Regions from separate parts of the Aerococcus sp. Group 2 genome, predicted to be linked through region 2. Evidence: predicted binding sites of a transcription regulator. Region 2 holds the regulator's gene; the other holds the start of a gene.
The links. The regulator HrcA, encoded in region 2, represses chaperone genes, less so after heat shock. The targets are predictions, from matches to a motif close to TTAGCACTCNNNNNNNNNGAGTGCTAA.
Positions count from the first base shown of each region.

Region 1: the regulator HrcA is predicted to act here: its motif matches at 2,244-2,270, upstream of JFU01_RS03910 (co-chaperone GroES).

Region 1 is NZ_CAJHPA010000002.1:345,546-349,944, reverse strand. Features, by position in the region: gene JFU01_RS03920 (ABC-F family ATP-binding cassette domain-containing protein) at 1-1,082, opposite strand, end outside; gene JFU01_RS03915 (redox-sensing transcriptional repressor Rex) at 1,317-1,961, shown strand; gene JFU01_RS03910 (co-chaperone GroES) at 2,325-2,594, shown strand; gene groL (chaperonin GroEL) at 2,674-4,302, shown strand.
Region 2 is NZ_CAJHPA010000001.1:326,440-330,838, reverse strand. Features, by position in the region: gene ribF (riboflavin biosynthesis protein RibF) at 1-819, shown strand, start outside; gene hrcA (heat-inducible transcriptional repressor HrcA) at 1,128-2,198, shown strand; gene grpE (nucleotide exchange factor GrpE) at 2,203-2,865, shown strand; gene dnaK (molecular chaperone DnaK) at 2,887-4,399, shown strand, end outside.

The sequences.
Region 1 (4,399 bases), on a different contig from region 2:
CCCACTACTGCGATAGCTTGTTGCTTTCTAACATCCAGTTCAATCGGATAGGAAAGTAAGTGATCATCGTAACCAATGCCTAAGTGGTCGGCAGTAAGGACCACATTGCCACTAGACTTGTCGGTTAGAAATTGAATGTGGGGACTTTTTTCGTCTTGCTTAGGCTTTTCGATTTTGGGCATCTTTTCGAGTTGCTTACGCCGACTCTGGGCCATCTTGGTGGTTGAAGCCCGGACCAGGTTACGAGCCACATAGTCTTCTAACTTGGCGATTTTCTTTTGTTGTTTATCATAGGCCTTTTGCCAGCTTTCTAGGCGAACAGCCTTTTCTTTGAGGTAGAAGGAATAATTCCCCTTATAATATTCCATACTGTGTCCAGTCATTTCATAGGTTTCATTGGTGACATGGTCTAAGAAATAACGGTCGTGGCTGACGATCAAAAGGGCTCCAGGATAGGAAGGTAGGTAATTTTCTAGCCAGGTTAGGGTTTCAATGTCTAAGTGGTTGGTGGGTTCGTCGAGGATGAGAATATCGCGCTTTTCAAGGAGGACCTTGGCCAGGGCTAGTCGCGTTCGTTGACCACCAGATAATTGATTGATAGGTTTGTCGTAATCTGATTCGGGAAATTGAAAGCCGTGGAGGACCATGCGAATCTCGGAATCATAACCGTAAGCATTGCTTTGGTTGACTTCTTCTTGTAATTGATCATAGCGTTTGAGGGCCTCTTGGTAGCTTGCTTCATCCTGGGCATCGGCCAAGTCTTGAGCGGCTTGCTCGGCATGGTGGATGAGGGCGATGGATTCTTTAAAAACCGACCGCATTTCTTCATAAATTGTCCGTTGACTGTTTTCAATGGCGGCATGTTGGTCCATGTAGGCAATGGTCTTGCCCTTAGCCCGAGTGACTTGCCCTTGGTCAGGCTCTTCAATCCCTGCCAACATTTTGAGTAGGGTGGATTTGCCGGTACCGTTTCTACCGACTAGGGCAGTACGACTATTATCTTGGATGGTCATTTGGACATCTTGGAAAAGAATATCGGAGCCAAAACGTCGCATGAGTTTTGATCCTTGTAATACAATCATTGGATCCTTTCCTCCTAAATCGTTTATTATTGTCTTCACTAGTGTATCATATTTTATCGATAGATATTTTTTGGCTTTGTGAACTTTCCCTTAGAAAGGGGCGGAATTATTCACAAAGTTTTAAAATTAATGAAAATTAGCCAAAAAGATTTATGTGATTTTTCACAAAGTTCTTTCCATTTTATGATTTAGGTGATAAAATGTATTTGATATCTTGTGAAAAGGAGTGGAAACATGAAGGAAATTCCACGTGCAACGGCTAGGCGGTTACCGCTTTATTACCGTTACTTGCATAATTTTAAGAATATGGGTAAGACACGGATTTCTTCCAGTGAACTCAGTGAGGCGATCAAAGTGGACAGCGCCACTATTCGTCGGGATTTCTCACATTTTGGTGCCCTAGGGAAGCGTGGTTATGGCTATGATGTTGAAGCTCTATTGGACTTCTTTAGTCGCCAACTCTACCAAGACCGCCTCACCACAGTGGCTTTGATCGGGGTCGGTAATTTAGGGAACGCCTTATTAAATTATAACTTTAAACGGACCAATAATATCCGGATTGGGGCGGCCTTTGATATTAATCCTGAGATTGTAGGAACCGTCCATAGTGGGGTACCGGTTTACCCCATGAGTGAATTAAAGGAACGGATTCAAGAAATGGAAATTCTGATTGCTATTATGACCGTTCCGGAAAAGGTCGCCCAAGATACCGTGAGTGAATTAGGTGAAGCCGGTATTCAAGGCATCTTGAACTTTACGCCGGTGGTTTTAGATGTTCCTGAAGATATTCATGTCCAAAACGTCGATTTAGCCAATGAGCTGCAAACCTTGATTTACTATATTGGTAATCGAAATGGCAACAATAAAAAGAAAAATTAGTAGAACTAGCAGAAGTTAGCAGAAACCTGACAGAATGATCAGGTCTAACTTATGCCAGTCGCTTAGTAAAGCTCTCTTCAAGTGAGGGCTTTTTTCTTGTCATCAATAGTAAAAATCAAAGAATAAAGAGTTTAATCTAGCGTTATATTTTCTGGTTTCAAGCATAATATACTTTTTAAATGATATTTTATACTTTTAAAGTGATAAAAAGAAAAAAGGTCAAAAAAAGTCAACGAATTACTTGATTTATATCTGGAAATGTTTTACTATAAACATTGTAAGTTAGCAGTCGGAGATGATGAGTGCTAACAAATCGTTAAAAGTGTTATTAATTAGTATGTGAAATTTGGAGGGATATTTTAAATGTTAAAGCCGTTAAATGAACGTGTGATTATTCAAGTCCAAGAAGAGGAAGAAAAAACCGCTTCTGGCATCGTTTTACCATCTGCTGCTAAAGAAAAACCTCAAGTAGGTCAAGTGGTAGCCGTTGCTGATGCTACTGATGACTACACCCCTCAAGTTAAAGTGGGCGACCAAGTTATTTTTGAAAAATATGCAGTAAGCGAAATCCGCTATGAAGGGGAAGATTACCTCATCATTAAAGAAAAAGATTTAACTGCTGTAGTTGAATAATCATTGACTGAACTTCGACAATCAACAAAAAACATTGAATTCTCGATCATGCTTAGATTTAGAATAGGAGATAGATAGAATGGCCAAAGATATTAAATATTCAAGTGATGCAAGACAATCTTTAGTAGAAGGTATTGATAAATTAGCTAATACCGTGAAAGTGACCTTAGGACCTAAGGGACGTAACGTTGTCCTAGAACGTAGCTACGGGTCTCCATTAATCACCAATGACGGGGTGACCATTGCTAAAGACATTGAATTAGAAGATCACTTTGAAAATATGGGAGCTAAATTAGTTTCTGAAGTCGCTTCTAAGACCAATGATGTTGCTGGTGACGGGACAACTACCGCTACCATCCTAACTCAAGCCCTCGTCCATGAAGGTTTCAAAAACGTGACAGCAGGGGCAAATCCTGTGGGCATTCGTCGTGGGATGGATCAAGCTATCCGCAAGGCAGTAGAAGCCTTGAAAGAAATTTCTGTTCCAGTGAATGCTAAAGAATCCATTGCTAACGTTGCGGCAATTTCTTCCGGCGACCAAGAAGTAGGTCAATTAATTGCTGACGCTATGGAAAAAGTAGGCCAAGATGGTGTTATTACCATTGAAGAATCACAATCCATGGACACTGCCTTAGATGTTGTTGAAGGGATGCAATTTGACCGCGGTTACTTATCCCAATACTTTGTAACCGACAATGATAAGATGGAAGCTGTTCTCGATGATCCTTACATCCTTCTCACTGATAAGAAGATTTCTAATATTCAAGATATCCTTCCATTATTAGAACAAATCGTACAACAAGGTAAATCCCTATTATTAGTGGCTGACGATGTTGAAGGTGAAGCACTTCCTACTTTAGTCTTGAACAAGATTCGTGGGACATTCAATGTCGTTGCTGTGAAAGCGCCTGGCTTTGGTGACCGTCGTAAAGAACAATTAGAAGACTTAGCTGTTCTTACCGGTGGTACAGTCATTACTGAAGACTTAGGTCTTGAATTGAAAGACACCAGCATTGATCAATTAGGTCAAGCTGCCCGCGTAACCATTACTAAAGACGATACCACCATTGTTGAAGGTAAGGGTAACAAGGAACAATTGGAACAACGTGTGGCTCATATCAGAAAACAAATTGAAGAAACTACTTCTGACTATGACCGTGAAAAATTACAAGAACGTCTTGCTAAATTAGCTGGCGGGGTTGCCGTTGTTCGCGTGGGTGCAGCGACCGAATCTGAACAAAAAGAACGTAAATTACGTATCGAAGACGCTTTAAACGCTACTCGTGCTGCGGTTGAAGAAGGTATCGTAGCTGGTGGTGGTACTGCCTTCATGAATATCCAAGACAAGGTGAAAGAAGTCGTTGACTCCTTAGAAGGTGACGAACAAACTGGTGCAGATATTGTGGTTCGTGCCCTCGAAACCCCACTACGTCAAATCGCTGAAAATGCTGGTCTAGAAGGTTCTGTCATTGTAGAACACATTCACGATAAAGACCAAGGTGTTGGTTACAACGCTGCTAGTGGTGAATGGGTAGACATGATTTCTGATGGTGTGGTTGACCCAACCAAGGTGTCACGTTCTGCTTTACAAAATGCAGGCTCAGTAGCTGGTTTAATTTTAACTACTGAAGCAGTTGTTGCTGACCATCCAGAAGAAAATGCAGGAAATGATGCAGCTGCAGGAGCAGGCGCACCAGGTATGTATTAATCCAAAAACTGAATAGGATAAAGATTGAAAAGCGCTTGGGAATTTCCCAAGCGCTTTTTCACAAAAAAGTAAGCTCAGATTAAGGAGATTTTCCTCA
Region 2 (4,399 bases):
AAACGCAAGCTTCCATTAGCAGTGATGACATTTAATATTTCACCTTTAATTGTTAATCAAGACCTTCACCCTAATCAAATGAAATACCTGACGCAAAATCAAGAAAAGATGCATTTACTTGAGACTTTTGGGGTAGACCGGGTTTACTTAGTTGATTATACCAGTGCCTTTTCTAATCAAAGTCCCAAAGCTTTCGTTGATAATTATCTGGTTGGCTTAAATGCTAAGGTAGTTGTTGCGGGCTTTGATTATACCTATGGTGCTAAAGCCATAGCCAATATGAAAAACTTGCCAGACTATGCTGAAGATCGCTTTAAAATTATTGAGGTCCCCGTATTGAATGAAAATAATAATAAAATTGCTTCCAAACAGATTCGCAAGGAGCTGACTGAGGGATCACTGGAAGAAGCGAACCAGGCTCTGGGCTATCCTTATTTCTTCCGTGGTTTAGTCATAAACGGCTTTAAACGAGGCCGTACTCTAGGCTTTCCAACGGCTAATATCTATACCCAGGCCAGTACTTTAATTCCCAAAGTGGGTGTTTATTTGGTTCAATGTCAAATCAACCATCAGCTATTCTGGGGGATGGCTTCCATTGGATATAATGTCACTTTTGGTGATGATAATGACAAGACCATTGAAATTAACTTGTTTGATTTTGAGTCAGAAATTTATGGAGAAGAAATGCTGGTATTTTGGTACGAATATTTACGGGGTGAAAAGAAATTCTCTAGTGTAGAGGCTATGGTGGAACAGTTGAATCAAGATAAAAGTGACTGTCTGAGTCGTCTACAAAAATATGAAAATTATCAAAATTAAATTCTCTAAAAGTTGGTGTCAATTTTGCCAACTTTTTTTATTTTGTCATTTTTTGTATGAGGCTAGAGACCGATCCAAGGTAAAGGTTGAGTCGCTAGTAAGTCATCACTGCCAGCTGTTATTACTGAGTAAGGGCTATCTTTTAACTTTATCTATAAAATCGTTTTGCTAAAGGTCAAAATAGGAATCGGAATGACTAGGAAATTCTTTGAAAAACAGTTTGACTTTTATTGACATATGCACTTAACCATGTTAGTATATAGATATGTTAGCAGAAGGAGCTGTCAAGTGCTAAAAGAGGTGATAAGATGTTAAGTAAAAGACAAATTATTGTTTTAAAAGCGATTATTGACGCCTATAGTCAAAGTGAAGAACCGATTGGCTCTAAATCGATTCTAAAACTGACTGGCCTTGAGGCAAGTTCTGCAACTATTAGAAATGATATGGCAAAACTTGAAAAACTTGATTTGATTAAAAAGATGCACTCGTCTTCCGGAAGAGTGCCCACTGAAGCCGGCTATCGTTTCTACATTAATTATATTCTTCCCAAGAACGGTGGAATTATCGATAGTGGATTAAGTGAAGCGGAAAATGAAAAGGTGAGTGAAATATTTCAATCACCTTACTTGGCTTTAGATGAAATTGTCAATCGCTCAACTGAACTTTTAGCTGAGCTAACTAACTATGTAGCGATTTCATTAGGACCTGACGCTTACCATTACCACTTAGCTGGCTTTCGCTTTGTACCGGTAACTAGCCGGCAAGTGATGCTTGTCTTAGTGACAGAAGAAGGGACAGTGGAAACGCAAATCTATCGTTTGCCAGACAGTGTATCTATGGAAGCTTTAGAGGATATGGCAAATATTATTAACCGTGATTTAATTGGTTTAAGTCTTCCTAGCGTTCTTGTACGCCTTAAAAGTAACTATATGTCCTATTTTGATGAATCAATTCGACGTTTACTTTATGAAGGAAGTATAATCGAAGATTTACTTAAAAAAATGGATGCCTCACGCGTCTTTGTTAAAGGTAAGGCAAATCTTTATAACCATCTCTATCAAAGTGATGCTTATCAACAGGTAGAGAATTTAAATCGTCTATTTGCTAATCCTAACTTATTAGATACACTCATTGATCCGGGTGATCAAGGGATTCAAGTGAAGGTAGGTAAGGACATGCAGGCTGATGGCCTCAATCATTTATCTATTATGGCTACCAATTTTGTTGGTGGTAATAATGATCAACAAACGATTTCTGTGGCTATTCTCGGCCCAGAAAATATGTCTTACCTGCGTATGGCTCAACTATTTCAAGGTGTGAGACTACAGCTCAATCACTATATCGATTCATATTATAAAAATGATAAAGAGGAGGGGTAAACAGATGAGCAAAGTTCATGATAAGAACAATCAGGATGTTGACCCAGAAAATATACATGAAGATGAAAAGTCAGTCCAGGATAAAAACAAGGCTCAAGATTTGAAACAAAATCAAAATATTAAAGCCGATAAGGATAATGAGTCAGAAAACCTGGCTGATGATGAGAAAAATAAAACCGCAGATGAAGATCAAGAAGTCCATGAGAATGATAAAGAGAGTGAACTTCAAAGTATAAAGAAAGAACTTGAAGAAAAAAATGATCAAATTCTTCGCTTATCTGCAGAAATTAAGAATATTCAAAGAAGAAATAATAAGGAAAGACAAGATGCTGCTAAGTACCGTTCCCAACATTTAGCTGAAAAACTCTTAGGTGCAGTTGATAACTTAGAACGGGCCTTGACTATTGAAGCAGATGATGAAGCGAGTCGCAGTATGAAACGCGGCATTGAAATGGTATTGGAAAGTATTCAAAGTGCCTTTAATGATGAAGAAATAAAAACGATTGATCCTAAAGGCGAAAAATTCGATCCTAACTTCCACCAATCTGTTTCATCTGTTCCTGCCAATGATGGTCAAGAATCAGATACTATAGTTGAAGTCTATCAAAAAGGCTATGTCATTAAAGACCGTGTCTTAAGACCAGCTATGGTAGTCGTTGCACAATAATAAAAAAGGAGATAATAAATAATGAGTAAAATTATAGGAATTGACTTAGGAACTACAAACTCTGCCGTTTCAGTATTAGAAGGTGGAGAACCAGTAATTATTACTAACCCAGAAGGCAATCGTACTTCACCCTCTGTAGTAGCTTTTAAAGATGGCGAAATTCAAGTAGGAGAAGTCGCTAAACGCCAAATGGTGACAAACCCAAATACAGTTGCTTCGATTAAACGTCATATGGGGGAATCCGGTTACAAGGTTCATGTCAATGATAAAGATTACACCCCAGAAGAAATTTCTGCTATGATCTTACAATACCTAAAAGGCTACGCTGAAGATTACTTAGGAGAAAGTGTAAGTAAAGCTGTTATTACTGTTCCAGCTTACTTTAATGACGCCCAACGTCAAGCAACCAAAGATGCTGGTAAAATTGCCGGCTTAGAAGTTGAACGTATTGTTAACGAACCTACTGCAGCTGCTTTAGCTTATGGTTTAGACAAAGATGATAAAGACGAACAAATCCTAGTCTTTGACCTAGGTGGCGGGACCTTTGACGTTTCTGTCTTAGAACTCGGTGATGGAGTCTTTGAAGTTTTATCTACTGCCGGTGATAATAAATTAGGTGGGGATGACTTTGACCAACGCATTGTGGATTACTTAGTTGAAGAATTTAAGAAGGATAATGGGATTGATCTTTCCAATGACAAAATGGCTATGCAACGTCTAAAAGATGCTGCAGAAAAAGCGAAAAAGGATTTATCCGGAGTTACCTCTACACAAATCAGCCTACCATTCATCTCTGCTGGGGAAAGTGGCCCATTACACTTAGAATTAACCTTAACTCGGGCAAAATTCAACGAACTTACTGATGACTTAGTTGACCGGACCACTAAACCCGTTCAACAAGCTTTAGCTGATGCTGATTTATCCAAGTCAGATATTGACCAAGTGATTTTAGTTGGTGGTTCTACTCGTATTCCTGCAGTGGTTGACCATGTTAAAGAATTAACTGGCCAAGACCCACACCGTGGTGTTAACCCTGATGAAGTGGTTGCTATGGGTGCTGCTATTCAAGGTGGTGTGATTACTGGTGACGTTAAAGACGTTGTCTTACTCGACGTTACGCCACTATCCTTAGGTATTGAAACCATGGGTGGAGTCTTCACCAAATTAATTGATCGGAACACGACTATCCCAACCTCTAAATCCCAAGTCTTTTCAACGGCTGCAGATAACCAACCCGCTGTAGATATCCACGTCTTACAAGGTGAACGTCCTATGGCTGCTGACAATAAGACTTTAGGTCGTTTCCAATTAACTGATATTAATCCAGCTCCTCGTGGTGTCCCTCAAATTGAAGTAAAATTTGATATTGACAAAAACGGGATCGTTAATGTTTCAGCCACAGATAAAGGCACCGGTAAGGAACAAGCGATTACCATTCAATCCAATTCTGGTTTAACCGATGAAGAAATTGACCGCATGATGAAAGATGCTGAAGCTAACGCTGAAGAAGATAACAAGCGTAAAGAAGAAGCAG